4 regions of the Sulfobacillus sp. hq2 genome follow, and region 1 is predicted to be linked to each of the others. Evidence: riboswitches for the same ligand, from Rfam matches in the RefSeq annotation. Region 1 holds a riboswitch; each other region holds the start of a gene.
The links. A riboswitch is a leader RNA that binds a small molecule or an ion and turns the genes downstream of it on or off. The one in region 1 is predicted to bind S-adenosylmethionine.
Positions count from the first base shown of each region.

Region 2: linked by a shared signal. The riboswitch ahead of metK (methionine adenosyltransferase) and the one ahead of CO251_RS07920 (PLP-dependent aspartate aminotransferase family protein) in region 1 are both predicted to bind S-adenosylmethionine.
Region 3: linked by a shared signal. The riboswitch ahead of CO251_RS00555 (O-acetylhomoserine aminocarboxypropyltransferase/cysteine synthase family protein) and the one ahead of CO251_RS07920 (PLP-dependent aspartate aminotransferase family protein) in region 1 are both predicted to bind S-adenosylmethionine.
Region 4: linked by a shared signal. The riboswitch ahead of CO251_RS16410 (synthase) and the one ahead of CO251_RS07920 (PLP-dependent aspartate aminotransferase family protein) in region 1 are both predicted to bind S-adenosylmethionine.

Region 1 covers NZ_NWUL01000031.1:212,347-217,655, reverse strand. Annotated here, with positions in the region: gene sufB (Fe-S cluster assembly protein SufB) at 38-1,438, shown strand; gene CO251_RS07925 (non-heme iron oxygenase ferredoxin subunit) at 1,439-1,753, shown strand; gene CO251_RS07920 (PLP-dependent aspartate aminotransferase family protein) at 1,795-2,982, opposite strand; SAM riboswitch class I at 3,049-3,144, opposite strand; gene CO251_RS07915 (GGDEF domain-containing protein) at 3,301-4,287, shown strand; gene tnpA (IS200/IS605 family transposase) at 4,377-4,793, opposite strand; gene CO251_RS07905 (RNA-guided endonuclease TnpB family protein) at 4,845-5,309, shown strand, end outside.
Region 2 covers NZ_NWUL01000045.1:17,986-23,294, reverse strand. Annotated here, with positions in the region: gene atpD (F0F1 ATP synthase subunit beta) at 1-286, shown strand, start outside; gene atpC (ATP synthase F1 subunit epsilon) at 302-730, shown strand; gene CO251_RS12650 (YwmB family TATA-box binding protein) at 1,055-1,771, shown strand; gene CO251_RS12645 (M23 family metallopeptidase) at 1,868-2,452, shown strand; gene spoIIID (sporulation transcriptional regulator SpoIIID) at 2,550-2,807, shown strand; SAM riboswitch class I at 2,940-3,041, shown strand; gene metK (methionine adenosyltransferase) at 3,116-4,315, shown strand; gene CO251_RS12630 (glycosyltransferase) at 4,381-4,842, shown strand; gene murJ (murein biosynthesis integral membrane protein MurJ) at 5,057-5,309, opposite strand, start outside.
Region 3 covers NZ_NWUL01000008.1:55,877-61,185, reverse strand. Annotated here, with positions in the region: gene CO251_RS00565 (GAF domain-containing sensor histidine kinase) at 1-588, shown strand, start outside; gene CO251_RS00560 (response regulator transcription factor) at 628-1,290, shown strand; SAM riboswitch class I at 1,347-1,447, shown strand; gene CO251_RS00555 (O-acetylhomoserine aminocarboxypropyltransferase/cysteine synthase family protein) at 1,519-2,808, shown strand; gene CO251_RS00550 (bifunctional 2-polyprenyl-6-hydroxyphenol methylase/3-demethylubiquinol 3-O-methyltransferase UbiG) at 2,858-3,784, opposite strand; gene CO251_RS00545 (prenyltransferase) at 3,868-4,761, opposite strand; gene CO251_RS00535 (hypothetical protein) at 5,217-5,309, opposite strand, start outside.
Region 4 covers NZ_NWUL01000048.1:117,228-122,536, reverse strand. Annotated here, with positions in the region: gene CO251_RS16420 (hypothetical protein) at 1-321, opposite strand, end outside; gene CO251_RS16415 (hypothetical protein) at 543-833, opposite strand; SAM riboswitch class I at 958-1,063, shown strand; gene CO251_RS16410 (synthase) at 1,203-2,174, shown strand; gene CO251_RS16405 (methionine synthase) at 2,199-3,185, shown strand; gene CO251_RS16400 (bifunctional homocysteine S-methyltransferase/methylenetetrahydrofolate reductase) at 3,182-5,059, shown strand; gene otsB (trehalose-phosphatase) at 5,037-5,309, opposite strand, start outside.

The DNA.
Region 1 (5,309 bases):
AACCCCAAAGATCTGAGACGTTTAAGGAGGGACTATAATGGCCAGCAAACCAACAATTGTCAACGAAGAGTATCAGTATGGCTTTAATGATGGCGATGTCAGCGTTTTGAAATTTGCGCGCGGCTTGCGTCGAGAGACGGTCGAAGAAATCTCGCGCATCAAGCAAGAGCCTAAATGGATGCTGGACTTCCGCCTCCATGCGCTCGATGTGTTTTTCAAAAAACCTATACAGCGCTGGGGAGCTGACCTCAGCCAATTAGATTTTGACCAAATCGTGTATTACGTGCGCCCCTCCGAGAATCAAGGCCGAACATGGGACGATGTGCCTAAGGCCATTAAAGACACGTTCGAGCGATTAGGCATTCCGGAAGCGGAAAGAAAGTTTCTAGCCGGCGTCTCCGCACAATACGAGTCAGAAGTGGTCTACCACAGTATTCATAAGGACTTGGAAGAAAAGGGCATTATCTTTACCGATACGGATTCTGCCTTAAGAGAATACCCGGAAATCTTCCGAGAGTATTTTGGCACCGTAATTCCTCCGGAAGACAATAAGTTCGCCGCGTTAAATTCGGCGGTATGGTCTGGAGGCTCTTTCGTCTATATCCCGAAGGGAGTCACTTGCGATATCCCCTTACAGGCATACTTCCGGATTAACTCTGAAAACATGGGCCAATTTGAACGAACGTTGATCATTGCAGAAGATAATGCGTTCGGTCACTATGTTGAAGGCTGTACAGCGCCAAGCTATAATTCAGAGTCTTTGCATTCTGCTGTGGTTGAGATTTTAGTGAAAGAAGGAGCCCGGATGCGCTACACGACCGTTCAAAACTGGGCTTCCAACGTCTACAATTTAGTCACGAAACGGGCCGTGGCCTATAAGAATGCTACCATGGAGTGGGTCGACGGCAATATTGGCTCCAAAGCCACCATGAAATATCCTTCTGTCTATCTAATGGGCGAAGGAGCCCGGGGCAGCGTGCTTTCTATTGCTGTTGCGGGCCGGAACCAACACCAAGATACCGGAGCTAAAATGGTTCACATGGCTCCAAACACCACCTCGACAATCGTATCTAAATCGATTAGCCAACATGGGGGCAAAACGACTTATCGTGGGTTAGTTCATTTTGATAAAACAGCGACCGGAGCTAAGGCGAACGTGAAATGCGATACGCTGTTGTTAGACAACGAATCAGTCAATGACACCCTGCCCTATTCCGAGGTCGAAACCAGCCATGCTGAAATGGAGCATGAGGCGACCGTGACAAAAGTCAGTGAAGAGCAGTTATTCTATCTCACTGCGCGTGGGTTATCCGAAGAGGAAGCCACCCGTCTAATCATTTTGGGATTCATTGAACCTTTTACCCGGGAATTACCGATGGAATTCGCGGTGGAAATGAATCGCTTGATTAAGTTTGAGATGGAAGGAGCTATTGGCTAAGTGGCACAGTGGGTACGCGTGGCATCAGTCAATGATATCGTTGCCGGTGAACCGTTTCTTGTGCCGATGGAAGACGATGACATTGCGTTATATCAGGTCAACGGCGAATATTTCGCCACAGATGATTTGTGTTCCCATGCCGAAGCCTCTCTGTGTGAAGGAGACCTTGTCGGATACATCATTCATTGTCCGAGGCATGGCGGTCAATTTGATGTGCGGACTGGGGAGGCGAAGCATTTTCCCGCTTATGCTCCCATTCGCACCTACCCGGTAAAAGTTGAAGGTTCAGATCTCTTCATTGACATCGAAGGATAGCCAAAAAGCACAACCAGCTCGTGTCTGGTTGTGCTTTTTCATTAAGCCGATAACGTGGCAGCCTGAATCAAGTCACCGGCAATGTCTCCTGGGTCTTCTAGCCCTATAGAAATACGAATGGTTCCGTCTGTAATGCCCATTTGTGCCCGTTGCTCCGGAGTTTGGTTGCGGTGTGAAGCAATTAACGGATATAGGCACAAAGAGTAGACGTCCCCCACCGTCGTTGCCGAAGCAATGAGTTCTAGGCGGTCCATAAAACGAAATACACGGTCTTTTCCGCCCGACAATTCCAGTGTAACCACAGCACCGCCCATGTTAGGGAGCAGTCGCTGAGCCGTTGCGTACGTGGGATGATCTGCAAATAGTGGGTAATAAACGTGCGTAAAGAGACCAGACGCTTGGAGCTTTTGAGCTACCTGCAACGCATTTGCGCTTTGCTTTTCAAAGCGGACTCCTAATGTCCGCAGGCCTCGGTGGATAAGCCATGATTCAAAAGGACCTAAGACCGCCCCACGCAATTTGAGATATTGGTGCAAGCGCTCCTCATGTTGCTGGCGCCCTAAAACAACGCCCCCCATGGCATCGCCATGCCCTCCTAAATACTTGGTAGCACTATGAACCACCAGGTCAGCCCCGCACTCCGCAGGTCGGTACATCACGGGTGTAGCAAATGTATTATCCACAATGACCTGCGCGCCATGGCCATGCGCCAACCTTACCAGCTCTGGCACATCAAGCACTTTCAGAAGAGGGTTAGAAATGGTCTCGATTAGAACCGCTTTCGGCCGAACCTCGGCCAACATGGACACGAATACATCAGCGTCGGTAAACTCACCGACGGCAGTCTCAACGCCAAACTCAGCCCATAGGCTTGATAACAGACTTAATGAGGCCCCATAAATATCTTGGGAGACCAGAACACGATCGTGCGGTGCTAATCCCGTTGCGTAAAGAGCCGCATCAATAGCCGCCATACCAGAAGCTGTGGCAATACCGGTTTCGGCATGCTCCAACACCTTCATAGCCTCAACCAAAGCCGCTACATTGGGGTTCCCATGACGGGCGTAAGAAAAACCTTCGCGAGTTCCACCCATCAATTGATCTAGCTCTTCGCCTGATCGTGATCGATAACTCGTGGATGGATAAATCGGAAGAGCCGTAGGTTCTAAATTTCCAAAAAAATCGGTCCCAGCATGAACCAACCACGTATCACGTTCCCATTGCGGCATAGATGTCCGCCTCCTTTTCCATAAAAAAAAGCTCCCACCGAGGGAGGACGGACAACAACCCGTTCCCTCTCATCTCGAAAGACATTACGTCTTTCAGGAATTAGCACCCCAAGGGGTTGCCGGGCTTCATCGGGCCAGTCCCTCCGCCACTCTCGATAAGAGGCTAAGCAAGCTGACTTTATCATAAACTGATACGGCAATCAACGTCTTCCATCAATTATCTTCGCATCTAAGGCAATAAATGGCAGTTCTTGCTATTTCCAACAATGAATGCCATGATAGAAAGAAGGATTTCACATTAGGAAGAATGGGGCATTCATGGAATCAACCAATCCGCTTTTCCCGTGGAGTGATAGCGACCAGGAAATATGGCAAACCCATCGCGACGGACTGTATGCCATTCATACACAATTTGTTGGTCGTGCACTGACCGTTGCCGAGGCTCATGATGGAATGCGTACCATCATTGAAACTGTCACATGGGAACGCTTTACGCAAATGTTACAAGGGCACTTTCACACCCTCGCGCAAGATCCTAGGCTCGCTATATCATCCGAAACTAGTAGGCATATGGGGACAGCTCATATGCGTGCGCACATCAGCCCGTCTTGGTTTATCCGTCTCTTCAACGAATACTTCCCTGCCTACCATGAAATGCAGGAAAAGTGGGGTGATGGTCTGCCCCCCTTACGGTTAGTAAGGACCCGCTGGCTCTGGGACGTAGCTACAGCACTGGATAGTTATAATGATCTTCTCCACCACGAAATTGCCCAACAAAGCCAAAAGGTTGCTGACTTAATGGCTTATGCCTATCAAGACCCGCTGACGGGACTTCTAAACCGCCGAGGGCTGGAAGAGTTAATCGAACGACATGACCAATTGTATTCAAATATTCCAGGCCTCTTGATCCTTTTAGACTTAGACGGGTTCAAAGCGGTAAATGACCAGTTTGGGCATCCAGCTGGCGACCACTTTCTGCAACAAACGGCACAATCGTGGCGATCCCTCATCCGTTCGCATGACGGTCTCGCACGGATTGGTGGAGACGAATTTGGCCTATGGTTCACCTTTGCCGGACAACCCGAACAGGTGATATCCCATCTTCGACACATGGCTCAAGCCTTACCCTCTAAGACATTCCCGTTCGGTGTCTCGGGCGGCATTGCGCGCTATCCTGACGACGGCAGACGCTTTCAAGATCTCTATCGCCAAGCTGATAAAGCGCTATATCAATCGAAAAATCATGGCAAAGGATGCGTTTCTACTCTGTCGCCACCCCGCTTTTATCCCCTATCTAGTGCCTAAAACCGTATGGTGACAGATACCTTTTTATCAAATGCGCCTGATAGCTCCGCCGTTCAGGGCGGAGCTATCAGGCGCTGACCCCGCAAGGGTCAATCCGGGGTTTCCTGTTGTTCGATGTATTGCCGAATGATGGAGAGGGGTGCTCCACCAGCCGATCCCGCAAAATAACTCGGCGACCAGAGACTGCCGCCCCACAGCGCCCGCTCAATGCTCGGATAGTGCTTCTTACGTATCAATCGCGATGAGACGCCTTTGAGGCTATTCACCAGGCGAGAAATCGCGACCTTAGGCGGATAAGTGATGAGCAAATGCACATGGTCCCGCTCGCCGTCGAATGCCTCCAAGGTGGCCTCGAAGTCCTGGCACACGTCAGAAAAAATGGTACGCAAGTCCTCCAGGATTTCTTTCGTAAAGACCAACCGCCGATATTTCGCCACAAAGACCAAATGCACGTGTAAGTGAAAGACACAGTGTCTGCCGGTTCTGTAGTCGCTTGTGTTCGCCATAGACCAAGGGTATAATAGACCCAAGAGTTCGTCAAGCTCAGGAGGAGATCGATGCAAGAAACCATCGTCTTCCCCTATCGCGTGTCGGTGCCCCCGACGGAAGGGGCGAAAGCCTCCGCTGCTCGGCGATCAGCGGGCGACTTGTGGACGCGTTTGGTCACGATCCATCGGTTCTGCCGCAAACGCCATTGGCGATGGCCCACCGAATCTCCACTGAAAGCGCATGTCAAACGGCGCTTTCCGCTGCATGCGCAAACCGTCCAAGCCCTCATCGAAAAGTTCTCCGCCACGATTGACGGGGTGCGTACCAAACGCCAAAACGGGGATAAAAAGGCACGCTATCCGTGGCGATTCCGCCGATACTTCAACCCCATTTTTAAGGGACAAGCCCTCCAAATGCAGGGATCGCATCTGCGCTTGTCTCTCGGGCGCGGGCGTGAACCCATTCGGGTGTGGCTTCCCGATGCGTTACCGACCGGGACGATGGTCCAGGCGGAGCTGGGCTATGGCGAGATC
Region 2 (5,309 bases), on a different contig from region 1:
GCGCTATAAGGAACTCCAGGACATTATTGCCATTCTGGGGATGGATGAGCTGAGCGATGATGACAAGCTGATTGTCGCTCGTGCTAGGAAATTAGAGCGGTTCTTGTCTCAACCGATGTTTGTGGCGGAACAATTTACCGGAACCCCCGGAAAGTATGTACCGATTCGCGAAAGCGTTCGGGGCTTCAAGGAAATCTTAGAAGGGCGTCATGACGATCTCCCTGAAATGGCGTTTTACATGGTGGGGTCTATTGATGAGGCCGTCGAGAAAGCCAAGACCCTTTAGGGCAGGGGGGACATTATGGCGACACCGTATCATTTGAAAATCGTGACACCTGAACGCACCGTGGTTGACGGGCCTGTGACGTATATTATCGTCCGGTCGACCGAGGGAGAAATTGGCATTTTAGCCCATCATATGCAAATTATCACTCCGTTGGTGCCTCACATCATCACGGTCTACCCTGAAGCGGGTAATGTTGAACAGTTCACAATCGGCGGGGGCTTTCTCGAAGTGGGAAATGACACAACGGTTGTGTTGGCTGATTCGGCCGAACGCGCTTCGGAAATTGACGTAGCACGAGCCCAGTTGGCTCGTCAACGAGCGCTCGAGACGATTGCCCAAGCCAAACCGGATATTGACTTGATTCGGGCTAAGCGCGCTTTGCAGCGCGCAGAAAATCGTCTAAAACTGGCTGGGCACAGTGCGGGCGGTATGACATCGGCTTAAGCAACGTGGACCAAAAGGACTCTGCAGACATCCTCTGCGGAGTCCTTTTTTATGTACTAGGGATGAAGGCAGGGGATTAAACACGACCGGGCTGAGGAGCATTCCCGTCTCATTTCAGTCTTCGGCTGAACAAGGTGCTATGTCGTGCGGTGACCTATGGGGGTGGGGGACCAAGGGCTTATTTATTTACCGAGATTATCTACGAAAGACGGTACTGGCGACTCTCCCTCCGTGCATCTGTCCTCGTCGTCATCTTCTGTCATGTATGAACTGACCCCTGGGGTGGAACAATCTGGTAGACAACACTTCATAGGGGGACAAGACATGAAAGCCATTGTGAAAAACGGATTATGGGTCCTCGCGGTTGCCATTCTTGTGTGGATGGGGGCGAGTGTAAGGGCTGCCGTAATTTCGCCGCTTATGACCGCATTTCAGGCGACAAAGGCTACTCCACAGGGATTTAGTATCAATGGCTGGGTGGAAATGGCGGGGACAGCACGGGGAATGTCATTAAGACAGTGGGTCAACAAACTGGCGACGCAGAGTCACGTCACGGGTACGGTGCAACAAACCCAGGGCGCAGACTATCAAAAGGCCGATATCCATGCAACCATTGCCGGTTTCAAGACCGAACTGATCGCGGAACGTCTGGCCTCTGGCGCGACCTATCTCGTTATTGACCGGGTAGGCAGTCAAGGGTTTCATGGGTTAAGTGAAAGCACCGCTCTCGTGCGGCGCATCCTGGCCCCTTATGGCGCGGTTCATCTGTCCCTAACCTTGCAGGGGACCTTACCTCACCCTTTGACGGTGAGCCAGGAAGAATCCTTGGTTAATCAGGCCTTTCGTGCAGTCGGAGCATCGCGTGTCAACGGCATTCAAACCCCTCAGTACGTGTCGGTCGCGGGATACACGGCGTTCATTCATTCCCACGACTCTCTTCAGGGGCACGCGGTCAATTTGCAAGTGGCGACGAACTACAACACCTATTGGGACGAAGAGCAGGTTGATGTAGGTACGCCTTTGGTGACCGTGACTTATTGAGTGTGTTTGAACTACCAGTTCCTGGGCACACTGGAATTAAGAGGATATGAATATCCTCGGCGCAGCAGCGCATACGAAAGTGGAGGAACAGACACTATGGCGAATCGTCGTCTCACCATGTTCGGAATCATTGGGGGAGTCGCAGTAGTGGGGGGAGGCATTCTAACATTTGCACTGACACACCGGTCATCGCATACAGTGACCGTGCCGGTCGCGCATCACGTGCCCAGTGCGCGTGGACATCAAGCAGCTCAGGCTCCCGCCCTTAACGACACTACGGCCCCGTTGCTGATGCCGATTAACGGCACCGTGTCCAATCCCTTTGGATGGCAGTATTCGGGCGCCCTCAATGAGTGGTACTACAATCCGGGCATAACGGTTTCCGCAAAAGCGGGGACACCCGTGCATGCGGCTTGGGGTGGAGTGGTCACGCAAGTCGACAATGTCGATCATCAAGGACTGTCCGTGACTGTGAAGGATGGCAATGACTATGAAACGGTCTATGGACATTTGGGCAGCGCCAGTGTCAAGGCGGGTCAGATGATTAAGCAAGGACAAGTCGTAGGGAGTGTAGGGGGCAGCAGTATTTATAGCCGCCAACCGGGGTCTCACTTAGACTTCCAAGTATTTCACGGGTCTATGGCAACCAACCCGGAAGGTTTTATGCACCCTTCCTCGTGAACCCATGAAATGCCAGAGCAGGATTATTTGCTCTGGCATTTATTTTTTTGCGGCCCATATACTCTACCAAGTTCGGGGGGAGAAAGGGGCCGGAAATGTGAAGGACCATATCTGGCAGCGTGTTGTGGACATCGGAAATTATATTCTGAATAACGGCGCAACCGTTCGTGATACTGCAAAGGTTTTTGGCGTATCCAAAAGCACGGTCCACAAGGATGTCACCGAACGATTACCTAAAGTCAATCAAGCATTAGCCACAGAAGTGAAAAAAGTCCTAGAAGTGAATAAGGCCGAGCGTCATCTTCGGGGTGGAGAGGCAACCAGGCAGAAATTTCTAACGAACCGCCCGGTTTAGCCTATTTATAGGCCGGATGCCGGGGATGGGAGCTGGCACCATCCCCGGGGAGACCCGCTTAAACCACGTGTCGTGGATGTTGACAGCGTTTGGGGAAACGCTATATACTCGGGAAGACAATTGACCATGAAGCTCTTATCAAGAGCGGCGGAGGGACAGGCCCGATGAAGCCCGGCAACCGGCTACCCATGCCAAGGTGCCAATCCCGACCTCACTTACGGGGACGGATGAGAGAATACCAGCGTAGCGCCTCTTCTCTCGGAAGGGGTCTTTTTGTTTATTGTGGGAATTTGCAAGGAGGGCATGAGTTGGGGCACAATTTTCTGTTTACGTCTGAATCGGTTACGGAGGGGCATCCGGACAAAATTGCCGATCAAATTTCAGACGCCATATTAGACCGGATTCTCGCGGAGGATCCCGTTGCGCGCGTTGCCGCGGAAACGGTTGTTACGACCGGACTAGCATTAGTGGTCGGGGAAATTTCTACGGTGACGTACGTCGATATTCCTCGGGTGGTGCGAGACACCATCCGCAATATTGGGTATACCCGTGCCAAAATGGGATTTGATGCGGATACAGTATCGATTCTGACGTCGATTGACGAGCAATCGGCGGATATCGCCATGGGCGTCAACGAGGCATTGGAAGTGCGGCAAGGCTCAGCCGATGCTCGCGCCTTAATCGGGGCAGGAGACCAAGGCATGGTCTTTGGGTATGCTTGCAATGAAACCCCGGAGTTTATGCCAGCACCTATTTCGTTGGCTCATCAGCTGAGCTATCGACTGGCGCAGGTCCGCAAGACGGAAACCGTCCCATTTCTATGGCCTGATGGCAAAACCCAAGTGACTGTACGCTATGAGAACGCTAAGCCGATTGGTATTGATACGATTTTGGTGTCGACCCAGCATCATGCGTCTGCCACGCTTGAAATGGTTCAGGAAGCGGTCATCGAGGAAGTGATTCGGCCGGTGATTGCTCCGCACTGGGATCTCTCTAACACGCGGATATTGGTTAACCCAACCGGTCGGTTCGTGGTAGGGGGGCCCCATGGAGATTCAGGCTTAACAGGCCGGAAGATTATTGTCGATACCTATGGCGGTTATGCGAGGCATGGAGGTGGGGCATTTTCTGGCAAGGATCCCACGAAGGTCGACCGATCGGCATCGTATGCGGCAAGGTGGGTGGCTAAAAACTTGGTCGCGGCAGGATTGGCTGAGCGCGCCGAAATTCAAATTTCTTATGCGATTGGTGTCGCCGAACCTATATCGGTTATGGTAGATACCTTTGGAACCGGACGCTTAGAGGACGTGGCCCTAGCCAAAATTGTCCGCGAGGTTTTTGACCTGCGACCGCTCGGTATTATCGAAGATCTTGACCTGAGGAGGCCGATTTACCTTCAGACGGCAGCGTATGGTCATTTTGGCCGGACTGATGTGGCTTTGCCATGGGAACAATTGAACCGTGTTGATGCCCTTCTAGACCGCGCGGCTGTCAAGCCCGCAGATTAGTCTTTTGGTCATCTTTTCCGCAGTCTGTTCGTATAATGGGACAGAATGTGGAAAGGGGAATCGCGGTGACCTGGTGGGGAGCGCTTGGGTTGGCTCTGTCGCTGTACGGAGCTGTTGTGGTGCTTGAATGGGTCTATGCGCGTGTTTTGCAGCCGGCAGGAGTGGAAGCGCTGTCTGTCAGCATCGTACTGCACGTGATGAATCAAGAACATCTGATTGAACAAGCCGTCATCGATTTGACGGGGTTATGGCGTCTTGAGATGTGGGATCAGAACACCGTGGAGCTGATTATTGCCGATGGCGGATCCACGGACCAAACCGTGGCCATTCTTGACCGTTTGCAGCGTCAATATCCATGGTTGCTTATTGCGGATTCCGGACGTGACAAAAGCCATGTTCTTGAGTTATGCCGCCACGATGTCGTGATTTGGGTGGAAATGACAGGCCGCTCCCCTGCCAGTCCGCTAGTCACGGTGAGAAGTCTTTTAGCTCACCAACCGGCGCACTTATCAGGCGTGATAGGCTAAAGAGCCGGACAGGCCCACACTGTACACGTCTGATCTGGCAAGGGTGCCAATGGTATGCCGAATACCGCATGGTCCAGTCTTTCCTTTCGCTAGAATCCAAGGCAGTTGGCGCGGTTTTGTGTTAAGCTCACCGCTTGGCTCTTGTCTTTCTTTATCAGATAAGGGGTCAAGCGGCCGTTTTATTCTGTGCGGACGCGTGCCGCTTTGTTGCTTCTTAGGGTTTTACCGACCGGGCCCTTTTAACAAATCGCGATAACAATGAAGGGGTAACGGGCCAAACGCCTAAGCGGATTAATACAAAAATATAGAGCGCTGTGGCTATGAATAAAGTGGCCGCGATGACAGGGAGCAACAAATACCATTCCCCCAAATGGCTATAGTGGATCCCTATAATGGCGAGTTGGTTGAAAAGACCAAATCCCATAAGTGCTCCTACCCAACTGAATAGAAATCGCGTCTGGCCTTCG
Region 3 (5,309 bases), on a different contig from region 1:
GAACGCGAACGCATTGGCCGAGATCTTCATGATGGCGTATTGCAGACGCTTTACGGCACGACTCTGTCCATTGATAACCTTGTAGACTCCGTCGAGACACTAGATCCGTTTGCGATTAAAGAGCTCATGCGCATCAGCGAAACGTTAAGCCTTCTCATGACCGACATTCGGTTCTTTATCCAAAGTCTCGAGTCGACATCCATTGACTTTAAAATTGCCCTGACGGACATGCTTAGGCGCCAAGGGCCAATGGATGACATTTCCATGGAATTTGATGATTCCCGGTATTTGGACTTACACCCCGAACGTATTCACGATTTGCTGTTAAGCATACAAGAAGCCGTCTCCAATGCGCGTAGCCATGGCCATGCTCATCACATATTGGTGCATTGGCATTCCACTGCGGAATCATACCAAGTGCAAATCATCGATGACGGCGAGGGCTTTGTTCCGCAGCCAGATGCCTCCCATACGCACTTCGGGGTACGGAACATGTCTAAGCGCATGGAGCGATGGCATGGGCACGTGGATATCCAAAGTCGATTGCATGAAGGTACAACTGTCACCCTTACCGCCCCCTGGCTATAATGAGGGGTAAGAACTCTTTATTTAAGGAGGGCACAAACAATGCCCGAGGATAATCCGATACGCGTTGCTATTGTCGATGATCATGAAGTCGTACGCATTGGTCTGCGCAATATGATTGAACGCCAGCCCGATATGGTTATGGCCCAAGAATGGGAAAGCGGCCAAGAGGCCATCGACCATATTCCAGGTAATGTTGATGTTGTGGTCCTAGACGTTCGTTTGCCGGATATCAATGGCATGGAAGTCTGCCGCAAGCTTAAAGATCAAGATCCCAATCTCCGCATTATTATGCTCACCTCATTTGGGAGCCAAGATTTGGTGGTTGACGCGGTGAATGCCGGGGCTTCAGGCTACCTCCTCAAGGAATCCCGCGGACGCGCTGTTATTGACGGCATCCGCACGGTCGCTCAAGGTGGCGCATTATTTGGCCCTGAAGTCACATCACAGTTGCTCGAGCGCCTTCGCAATCCTAAAGTCACTACCGATGCCGTGGAAACGCTCACTGCGCAGGAAAAGAAAGTCCTCGAACTCATTGCCCAAGGCCGAACCAACAAAGAGATTGGCCAACTAATTTTCTTGAGTGATAAAACGGTCAAGCATTATGTCAGCAACATTCTCAGTAAATTAGGATATACCAGGCGTTCCGAAGCGGCTGCCCATTTTGCCCGCTATAATGCACCCGAAACCAATGAGGAAAACTAACTAATCCATATTGACGAAATACCTGACATTCTTTATCCTGTTATTCAATTGAAAACCTCTTATGGAGAGTGGCGGAGGGACTGGCCCGATGATGCCCGGCAACCGGCCTTGATGGTTATGGTGCCAATTCCTGCAGCATATTGCTGAGAAATGAGAGGCCGACACCAGAAGAGCCGGCTCTTACTGGTGTTTTTTTATGCGTCACCTTGATAAGGAGGCTTTAAATTAATGGAAAAGCCAAACCATTGGCAATTCGAAACAACGGCTGTCCGGGGTGGATACACACCGGATGCGGCAACATCGGCCGTCGCGACCCCGATTTATCAAACGGTAGGTTATGCCTTTAAAGATTCCGAACACGCAGCCCGGCTCTTTAATCTTGAAGAACCTGGCAATATTTATACCCGTATCATGAATCCCACCACCGATATTCTGGAACAACGTCTAGCCGCGCTCGAAGGCGGCCAAGCGGCTGTCGCCTTTTCATCAGGCATGGCAGCTATTACGGCGGCCATTTTGAATCTCTGTCGAGCGGGTGATGACATTATTGCCTCGACGTCTTTATATGGAGGTACCTGGACACTCTTTACCTCCACGCTTAAGGATTTCGGCATCACTGTCCGGTTTGTGGCCGACAACGACCTTGCTGAGGCCGATGCCCTGATCACCGAGCACACGCGCGGTGTCTTCGTGGAGTCAATTGGCAATCCTCGGCTCAATGTGACCGATATCGCCGCGTGGGCAGATTTTGCGCATCGTCACCACGTGCCGCTTATCGTGGATAATACCTTTGCGACTCCATATTTAGAGCAGCCCATCGCATACGGGGCAGATATTGTCATCCATTCACTGACGAAATGGATTGGCGGACATGGCACCTCACTCGGCGGCATCGTCATTGACTCGGGCCGATTTAATTACAATGTACCAAAATTCCCTCTCTATTCGGAGCCTGATGCAAGCTACCACGGCATTGTGTTCGGCGAACAACCCAGCTCCTATGCCCTACGCTTGCGCGTGAAAACCCTGCGAGATACAGGCGCCGCATTAGCCCCTTTCAATGCGTTTTTGATTCTATTAGGGCTTGAAACATTGGCATTGCGCATGAAAGAAGCAAGCCAGTCTGCCGCATTCATTGCCGACCGCCTAGCCCATCATCCCCTCGTCAGTTGGGTCAATTATCCCGGCCTGCCAGCCGACCCCGCCCATTTGAACGCGCGCAAGTATTTACGGGAAAACCTCTTTGGTACCATGCTCAATTTCGGTGTCAAAGGTGGACGCGCACAAGCCGAGCAAGTCATGAATCATTTGCAGCTCTGGATTATTGTGGCCAACGTCGGCGATGCCCGGTCTATGGCCATTCACCCGGCATCGACAACCCATCAACAGTTAAGTCCGCAAGAACAAGAACTAGCGGGCGCCGGGGGTGACCTCATTCGGTTATCCGTAGGGCTGGAGAATGCTCACGACCTGTGGGCCGATTTGGAGCAAGCATTAAACGCGTCCACTCACGCCTAACTATTGTGGCCAGTGTGAACCTAAAACGCCCACACTGGCCCCTTTTGGGTCAGTATTCGACTAACTGCATGGTGTCACGGTCCTTACGCCGCCCAGCCAGCGTCATTCGCCTCAATACTATGAGAGTATACGGGCCATGGGTTTTCATGCGCATCAAGGCCAAATGTTCCCGCGCTGCAAGAATCCCGAGCGTACGCACACTATATGTCCGTCCTTTTGGGCTCGTACTCGCCACTTCTATAGCAAACAATTTTGACCACAAGGTATTATCATCCACCGAAGAAATCACACAAACGATTCCATTGGGTGCCAACTGCTTGCGCATATGATGAAAGATTTGCCGCACCTGCGTCGCTGAAAATTCTTCTAAAAACCGTACTGCACTCACCACATCAAACGGCCCTGTTGGCAAACCCGCTAAAACGTCGCCTGCGACTAAACGTACTGATGAGAAGGACCTTGTGCGACACCGAGCAATAACTGAAGGGGTATCCAACATCGTCACATCAACCCCCATTTGGCTTAGCTGCCGTGCCAAATCACCCGTACCCCCGCCAATATCAAGCCAGCGCATTCCTGTTGAGGGTTTGATATTGGCGATAAGGAAGGTATTCATCTCTTGACCGGAGTCGGTAAGGCGCATATCATCCGCCGCATGCTTCCATGGTGCCAGCGCTTCCTCACAAAAAGGCACCAAGTGAACCCAGCGCCTCACCGCATCAATGCGCGTGATACGACGGGGATCCGGGGGTGCGCCGCACCACAGCCACCGTTGCCCACTGTAGCGCACCACCCCTAGTTGTGCCAATGTATGCACTATTTCACAAGCCGGAAATCCTTTGTTTCTCCCCAACTCCCTTATCATTTCATTATCAGCGCCCTCAACCAACATAAGATATAGCCCTGACAAGATCACTGCATACATCACGGCATCCACATAAAAATCCCGGTCCAACAAAGCCCAGTCCGCATCCATGGAAACACACCTCACAAGGATTAATTGGGTTGCGTTTTCCACCTTATGCGGGAGATATCATAAAGTGCTTAGCCCTAAACTTTTTAATGCGCGATACTCATCACGCCAATAATCGCCAAGAGTTTCAAGGCGACATCACGCCGTGTCAAACTCCACGGATCATCGTGCCACGGCGTGAGAGCCGTAATCAGCATAGCGACAGCGAAAATGCCTGCCCAAGCCCCAAAGATTCGAGGGTCGCTATATAGGCCGAGCAAGCAGACTATAATCCCCAATCCTTGATAAGCGAGGATAATCTCCAATGGAGAACGGTGCTTCTGACGCCACCAATAGGCCGGTGTCGTGCGTTTAGGAGGATGCGCCTGCCAATCGGCATCCATATCGGTTAAATGATGTTGCATCACTGACGCAACACAGTAAAGGCCATAAACACCCGCGCCGATGTAGACCGTGCTTGACAGCTGTGGATTTTTAGCCATGGCCCCTAACACAACGCCCGAAACCATGGTTGGAAAAAGCGCTCCCCACTCGCCCGCAAAAGGGCGATACGACCACCGTGCGGGCGGAACACTGTAGGCCACTGCCCCAAATAACGCCAAGATCGCCCATATTCCCACCCCATCGCCACGCAGTGCTATAAGACCTATGGCCGTTACGATGTATCCAAGAGTACCGGCGCCTACCAACCACCAGATTTGACGCGCGGTCAACAGCCCGTGTACCAAGACGCGAGATCCCCCGGAAATAATCCCTGTAGTCGTCTGGTCAGTTCCCGAATCCCAGTCATATAAATCGTTTAGACCATGCGTGACAAAACCTTGCAACAACATGGCCCCTATCATGGCTAGGGCTAAAGATATGCCCACATGGGGAACATGGGCCCCTTGCTGCAAGAAAAACCCCATGAGCACGGTGGGGATGCTCCATATTGCTAATGGCAATGGCCTAGAAAGTTGCCAGGCACCGCGCCAATTCATAACCCGCCTCCTTCTTTTAGGTAAGTTAATGGCCATTGTGTGGTGTACATAGGATGGATGTCATGCACATTTTGTTTGAATAACACCGCATCCCATTCGGGTTCCTAGAGATGGTCGAGATCACAGAGGTCCGAATGAGATGCGGTAGCCTTACTGTCCCATGCCGTAATCTATGACGCCAGGTCGATGTTCACAACACCGATTTCCTGTGCAAGGCAGGGAAGATGCATCATAGCTTTTTAATGAGTCGGCTAGTGTATAAAGTAGACATGAAGACCCTATGAACCACGGCCCACGTTGCTAAAATCTTGGGAGTGACGATCACATTCGTGAGAAAAGTGTCCGCAGGAAAATACTCGTTGCCTTCCCATTGATGCCGGCCCTTTGCGTTCTCGGGAGGCATTTTGGCCCCGGAAACCGGATAAGGCTTTGCGAGCACTAAAATTGGGCTTTGGCTATCCTCCTCTTACGACAGTCCAACTATGCAGAGCTAACAAGCCCATAGGAGCCCCAAACAAGGCTAAAACGTTTAGCAACAGCAATGCCGG
Region 4 (5,309 bases), on a different contig from region 1:
ATTGAGCACGTCACGTAGCCAGGCGTCTAAGGGAATACGGTCCGTCTTTAATACGACGTCGTGCACGATCTTTTGCCGTTCGGGAAGCAGTTGACCGCCCTTGGCACTAAGTTGGTAGCGTACATTGTCAAAGGTTAGGGTGATCGACTTAATGGATGACGTTTTGGAGAAGAGGCCCGACTGACGAACCACCCGCACGTTTTCGGGCAACGACGCCTCCAGCTTATGCGCCAAGACGGTCATAAGCATTGGGACGTCATGGCGGACATCCTCCAGTCCAGCCGCGAGAATCTCAAAAGACATTCCCGCATTATCATCCATGTGGCACGCCTTCTTTCTCCTGCGCTGTCGGTTCACTAATGCGCATGGCCTAAGTATTGTGGACAGGTAGTCCCGCAATCATCACTCCTATTTTCAGCGAAGATGGGGCTGTGTGCAAGGCACGAAACTCCTAGACGGAGGATTTTTGTATAGAAAGAATGGGCGAGAGGTAGGGGAAGGAGAGCAAGAGCTCCCGCCGCATTAAGGGCAGCGGGAGTCGCTTAATGGAAGACGTGATGCCACAAGGTCAAGGCCGTGTGGCTGATTTGCATAGCAGCAAAGGTTAAAAAGGAGCCTAATATGGCGCGGACTCCTTGCCATGACTCGAGACTGCGCTGGGCATCCCCTAAGGTGTGGATGAAAAAATTCAACTGCCATAACAAGACAGAGCCGAGAACGGCAACAATGACGACGAACCAACGGAACACATGGCGGCGGCGAGCTGGTTTAGAGTCGGAATCCAGCACGCTGTGGCGCCGTTCTTTGGATAAAGACGAGCCCGATGACGACATGGTGCCACCTCCTATGGATACTCTATCATCCATACCAAAAAATGGCAATTATATTATTTTATGCAATGTCTCTTGACCATTTCGCGACGCCATGGTATTTTGCTTACAATTCAATAAGATTTACTTCTTATCCAGAGTGGTGGAGGGACTGGCCCGATGAAACCCGGCAACCCCCATAGGGTGGGTGCCAATTCCGGAAGAATACGGATTCGTATTCTTTAAGATGAGAAGAGCTAACGCCTCTTCTCTAAGTAGGCGTTTTTTTATGGTTGGATGTGCCGGGCTCTGTCTGGTCCACGCCACGCGTCCAGCTTCATTTCCTCAACGACTTTGATGCCGGTGAGATCAGAACAGGGGAGAAATTATATAATGAAGACAACGATTATGGGGTCTTATCCGAAAATTCCGGCGGGTCCGGGGCCGAGTGTCCGGACTGCTATTCAACGTTTCGAAAAAGGGCAAATCTCGCCGGAGCAACTGTACTCGACCTATGAAAGTGTTGTAAAACGGGTCGTGGACTTAGCCGCTGATGCACAGTGTGATAGGACCACAGATGGCCAGATCCGCTGGTACGATCTCTTTGATCCCGTCGTTCGGGACTTGGATAATGTGTACAGTGCGGGTCTACTGCGGCTGTTTGACAACAACTTTTACGTACGTCATCCGGTCGTCACAGGTCGCCTACAATATCAAGGGGGAACGCTAGCGGCATGGAGTCGCGAAGCGGCCTCTTTATCTCGTATTCCCGTGACAATTGTCCTTCCGGGCCTCTTTACCTTTTTATCTATGGTGGAAGACAAAAATTACCACAATGAGGAAACGCTATTAAGTGACTTGGTTGATGTCATGCGGTTGACCGTCCGTCACCTCGCTGATACGGGTATTGTTGAGGTGCAGTGGGATGAGCCGGCGCTGGCGCGCTATGCGGATCGTTGGCCCACAGCGTTCGTTCAAGAAGCGTACCAGAAGCTCCTAGCGTTGGAAGGACCACTGGAGCAGTCGTTAGCTCTGTATTGGGGACCCTCGTCACCGTGGCTGGACACGTTGGCAGCATTACCCTTTGCGCGGCTATCTTTTGATGCCGTAAGCGAACCGGCCATTCTTGATCGCCTGGCGTCTCACACCCTGCCTGCTTCAGTGGGCGTGGGAATCATTGATGGGCGCAATGTGAGAATGGAAGATGCTCATCAGGTGGTCGACATCTTGGAACCGGTATTGCGTCGCCAAGGTTCTGATCGGGTTTGGGTACACCCCAACTGTGGATTGGAATTTTTGCCTCCTGACCGGGCGGCGGCGAAAGTACGTCTTTTACAGGACCTCAAAACCCTGATCAACGGTTAACCGACAGAAAGGACAAACAACCCAATGGCCAAATATTTACAGACCACTAGTGTGGGCAGTTTTCCCAAGCCTCCGGAACTTATGGCTGCGCGTGCGCGTTTTCGCCGCGGTGAGATTTCGCGCGAACAGTTGCAACAAGCGGAAGAGGCCGCGACGAAAAAAGTCATGGATTTGCAAGAAGAACTGGGCATCGATATTTTTGTGCATGGCGAGATGGAGCGAGGCGATATGGTCGCTTATTTCGCGGAGAATTGGCAAGGGTTTTCGGAGTCATTGCCGGTTCGGTCATACGGCAACCGCTATTATCACAAACCCATCGTCGAAGGCACTGTGGCCTTGGGAGATGCAGCGGGGCTAACGGTCGCATCATGGCAAAAAGCGGCCCAATTGACGGCCCGTCCTGTGAAGGGGATGCTCACCGGTCCTTATACCATTTGTGACTGGTCTTTCAATGCCTATTATCCCGACCGTCGTTCTCTCGTGCTGGATTTAGCTCATCTGGTGCACGAGGAGGCGGTGGCATTAGAAAAAGCGGGCGCTCGTTATATCCAAATTGATGAACCCGCGTTATCGACGAGGCCCGAAGAATTGGATTTGGCTATTGAAGCCATGGCGATTGTCACAGAAGGATTGACGGCGAAGACCATCAGTCATATTTGTTACGGGGATTTTGATACCATTTTGCCGGGATTATTTGAGCTTCCGGTGGACCAGCTCGACCTCGAAGCCGCTAATCAGAATTATGCATTGCTCGACCTTTTGGCGCGCCATCCTTGGCCCCAAAACAAAGAATTGGCATTAGGCGTGGTGGACGTGCACACGCACCGCATTGAATCCGTCGATGAGGTTAAGGCGGGAATTCGGCGGGCACTTGAAATTGTTCCCCTCAACAATTTGCTGATTGACCCGGACTGCGGATTAAAGACGCGTACATGGGACGAGGCGACAGAGAAATTGCGCGTAATGGCGCAAGCGGTTCAAGCAGTGCGGGAAGAGGAAGGCCTCGAGTGAAATCGTTAGCGGATGCTTTAAGGGACCCGACGTGGATTATAGGGGACGGAGCATCAGGCACGGCGCTTATGGCGGCGGGGATCGACCCCGCTGCTCTTCCTCTCGTGCCGCTAAGACAGCCTGACACGTTAATGAATCTCCATCTCCAATATCTCGAGGCCGGAGCACGGTTGTTAGAGACCCAAACCTTTTCCGCCAATGGGAGCAAACTGGCGGCACTGGGGCTCGAAGCCGACGTTGTCTTATTGCACCGCCGCGCAGCGCAAATTGCGCGACACGCGCGCGATATCTTTGGCGAACCCGCGTGGATTGTTGGATCGATAGGACCTTTGGCACAACCTGTCGCCTCGCCGGTTATGGAGAGCCTTACGCATGAAGAGGCCGTGGACTATTATCGCCCGGTGGTCGCGGGACTGTTAGCTGGTGGAGTCGATGGCTTTATTGTGGAGACGATGTCTGATATTCCCACGGTATTAGCCGCGGTAGAAGCCATTCGCGAGGAAAGCCTCTTGCCGATTATTGTGAGTTTTGCGTTTTCACCGGAAGGGGCGACGCGTTACGGGCTTACGCCCGAACAGGCCATTGAAGCGATGGGCCAATTACCAGGCGGTCCTCCTCAGTTGGTGGGTGCCAACTGCGGAAGTGGACCGGCTCCGTTGCTGGATGCCGTGATTCGAATGGCGCCACGGGCCAAAGATTTGCAGATTCCGTTAGCCGCCTTTCCTAATGCAGGGCAGCCCGCGATGGTGGCCAATCATGTCCATTATCCGGCCAGTCCACATTATGTGGCGACCATGGCCCCAGCCCTCGCGGAAGCTGGGTGTCGAGTGATTGGCGGGTGTTGCGGGACGACAGCGGCGCACATCCAAGCCATTGCTCAAACACTGCAGCATATGCCTGTTTTGCCCCAGGTCCGGACGTGGAACGTTGAGGACGAACATGCCGCTAATGAAACAATGGGGGGTGAAGGCGCTCCTGAAGGCATAAGGCAACTTTTTGGCAAGCGTTTTGTTGTGAGCGTGGAACTCGACCCGCCTCGGGGCGTCAATCCCCACCGGGTGCTGGAAGCCGCGCGCACCGTATGGGAAGCCGGCGCGGACGCCATTAATATTGGTGATAGTCCCATGGCACGGGTGCGACTCAGCGCGCTTGCAACGGCGCGGTTGATTGCAGAACAGCTACCGGTCGAAACTATTTTGCATTTTACCACTCGTGATCGCAATCTGATGGGACTACAAAGTGATTTGCTCGGGGCCCATGCCTTAGGCATTCGCAATGTACTGGCGCTCACCGGCGATCCGCCGGGCATCGGTGACTACGCCCATGCGACCGCTGTGTACGACATCAATTCTATTGGCCTCGTGAAGGTGCTGGCAGGCTTTAATCAAGGGCAAGATGCGTCGGGACAGAAAATTGGTGGCCATACGGCGTTTGATATCGGAGTCGGGGTGAATCCGACGGCCGAGGACCTCGACCATGAAGTGCTTCGCTTACAGCAAAAACTAGAAGCCGGCGCGGGATTTATTATGTCTCAACCCATTTATGCCAAAGAACAACTGGAGAGATTTTTGGACCGTTTTGGTCCCTTGCCGGTCCCCCTGTTATTAGGCGTTATGCCCTTGGTATCCTATCGTCAAGCATTGTATTTGCACAATGAGGTGCCGGGGATTACCATTGGCACAGAGATTTTAGCACAGTTCGAACATGTCCAAGATGGGACAGCGCTAGGGATTGACATGGCCTGTGCATTGCTTGACGATCTCGAATCGGTTATTCAGGGTGTCTATCTGGTGCCTTCATTCAATCGCGTTGAGCCGCTCTTGCCCCTCATTGCCTATATCCGTCAGGAATTCAGCACGAAAAAAAGGTCGTAAGGTGCTGCGCTGTGTGTTGGAGCAAAGCGCGTACTGCGGCAGGCGAGGGCAGGGTCCACTGGGCGGTTGTAGGGCCGTCCCCAACATGGATAGTCACGGCTGACGGGAGCGCGGCAAAGGCGTCTTCGTCCGTACGGTCGTCTCCTATGACGACAGCTAGGGTTGGGGAGGGCAGGATCGCCTGCACCCGTTGCCACAAGACGTGAACGGCATCCGCTTTCGTTGGGCCGGGCTTAGGGCGAATCTCCCA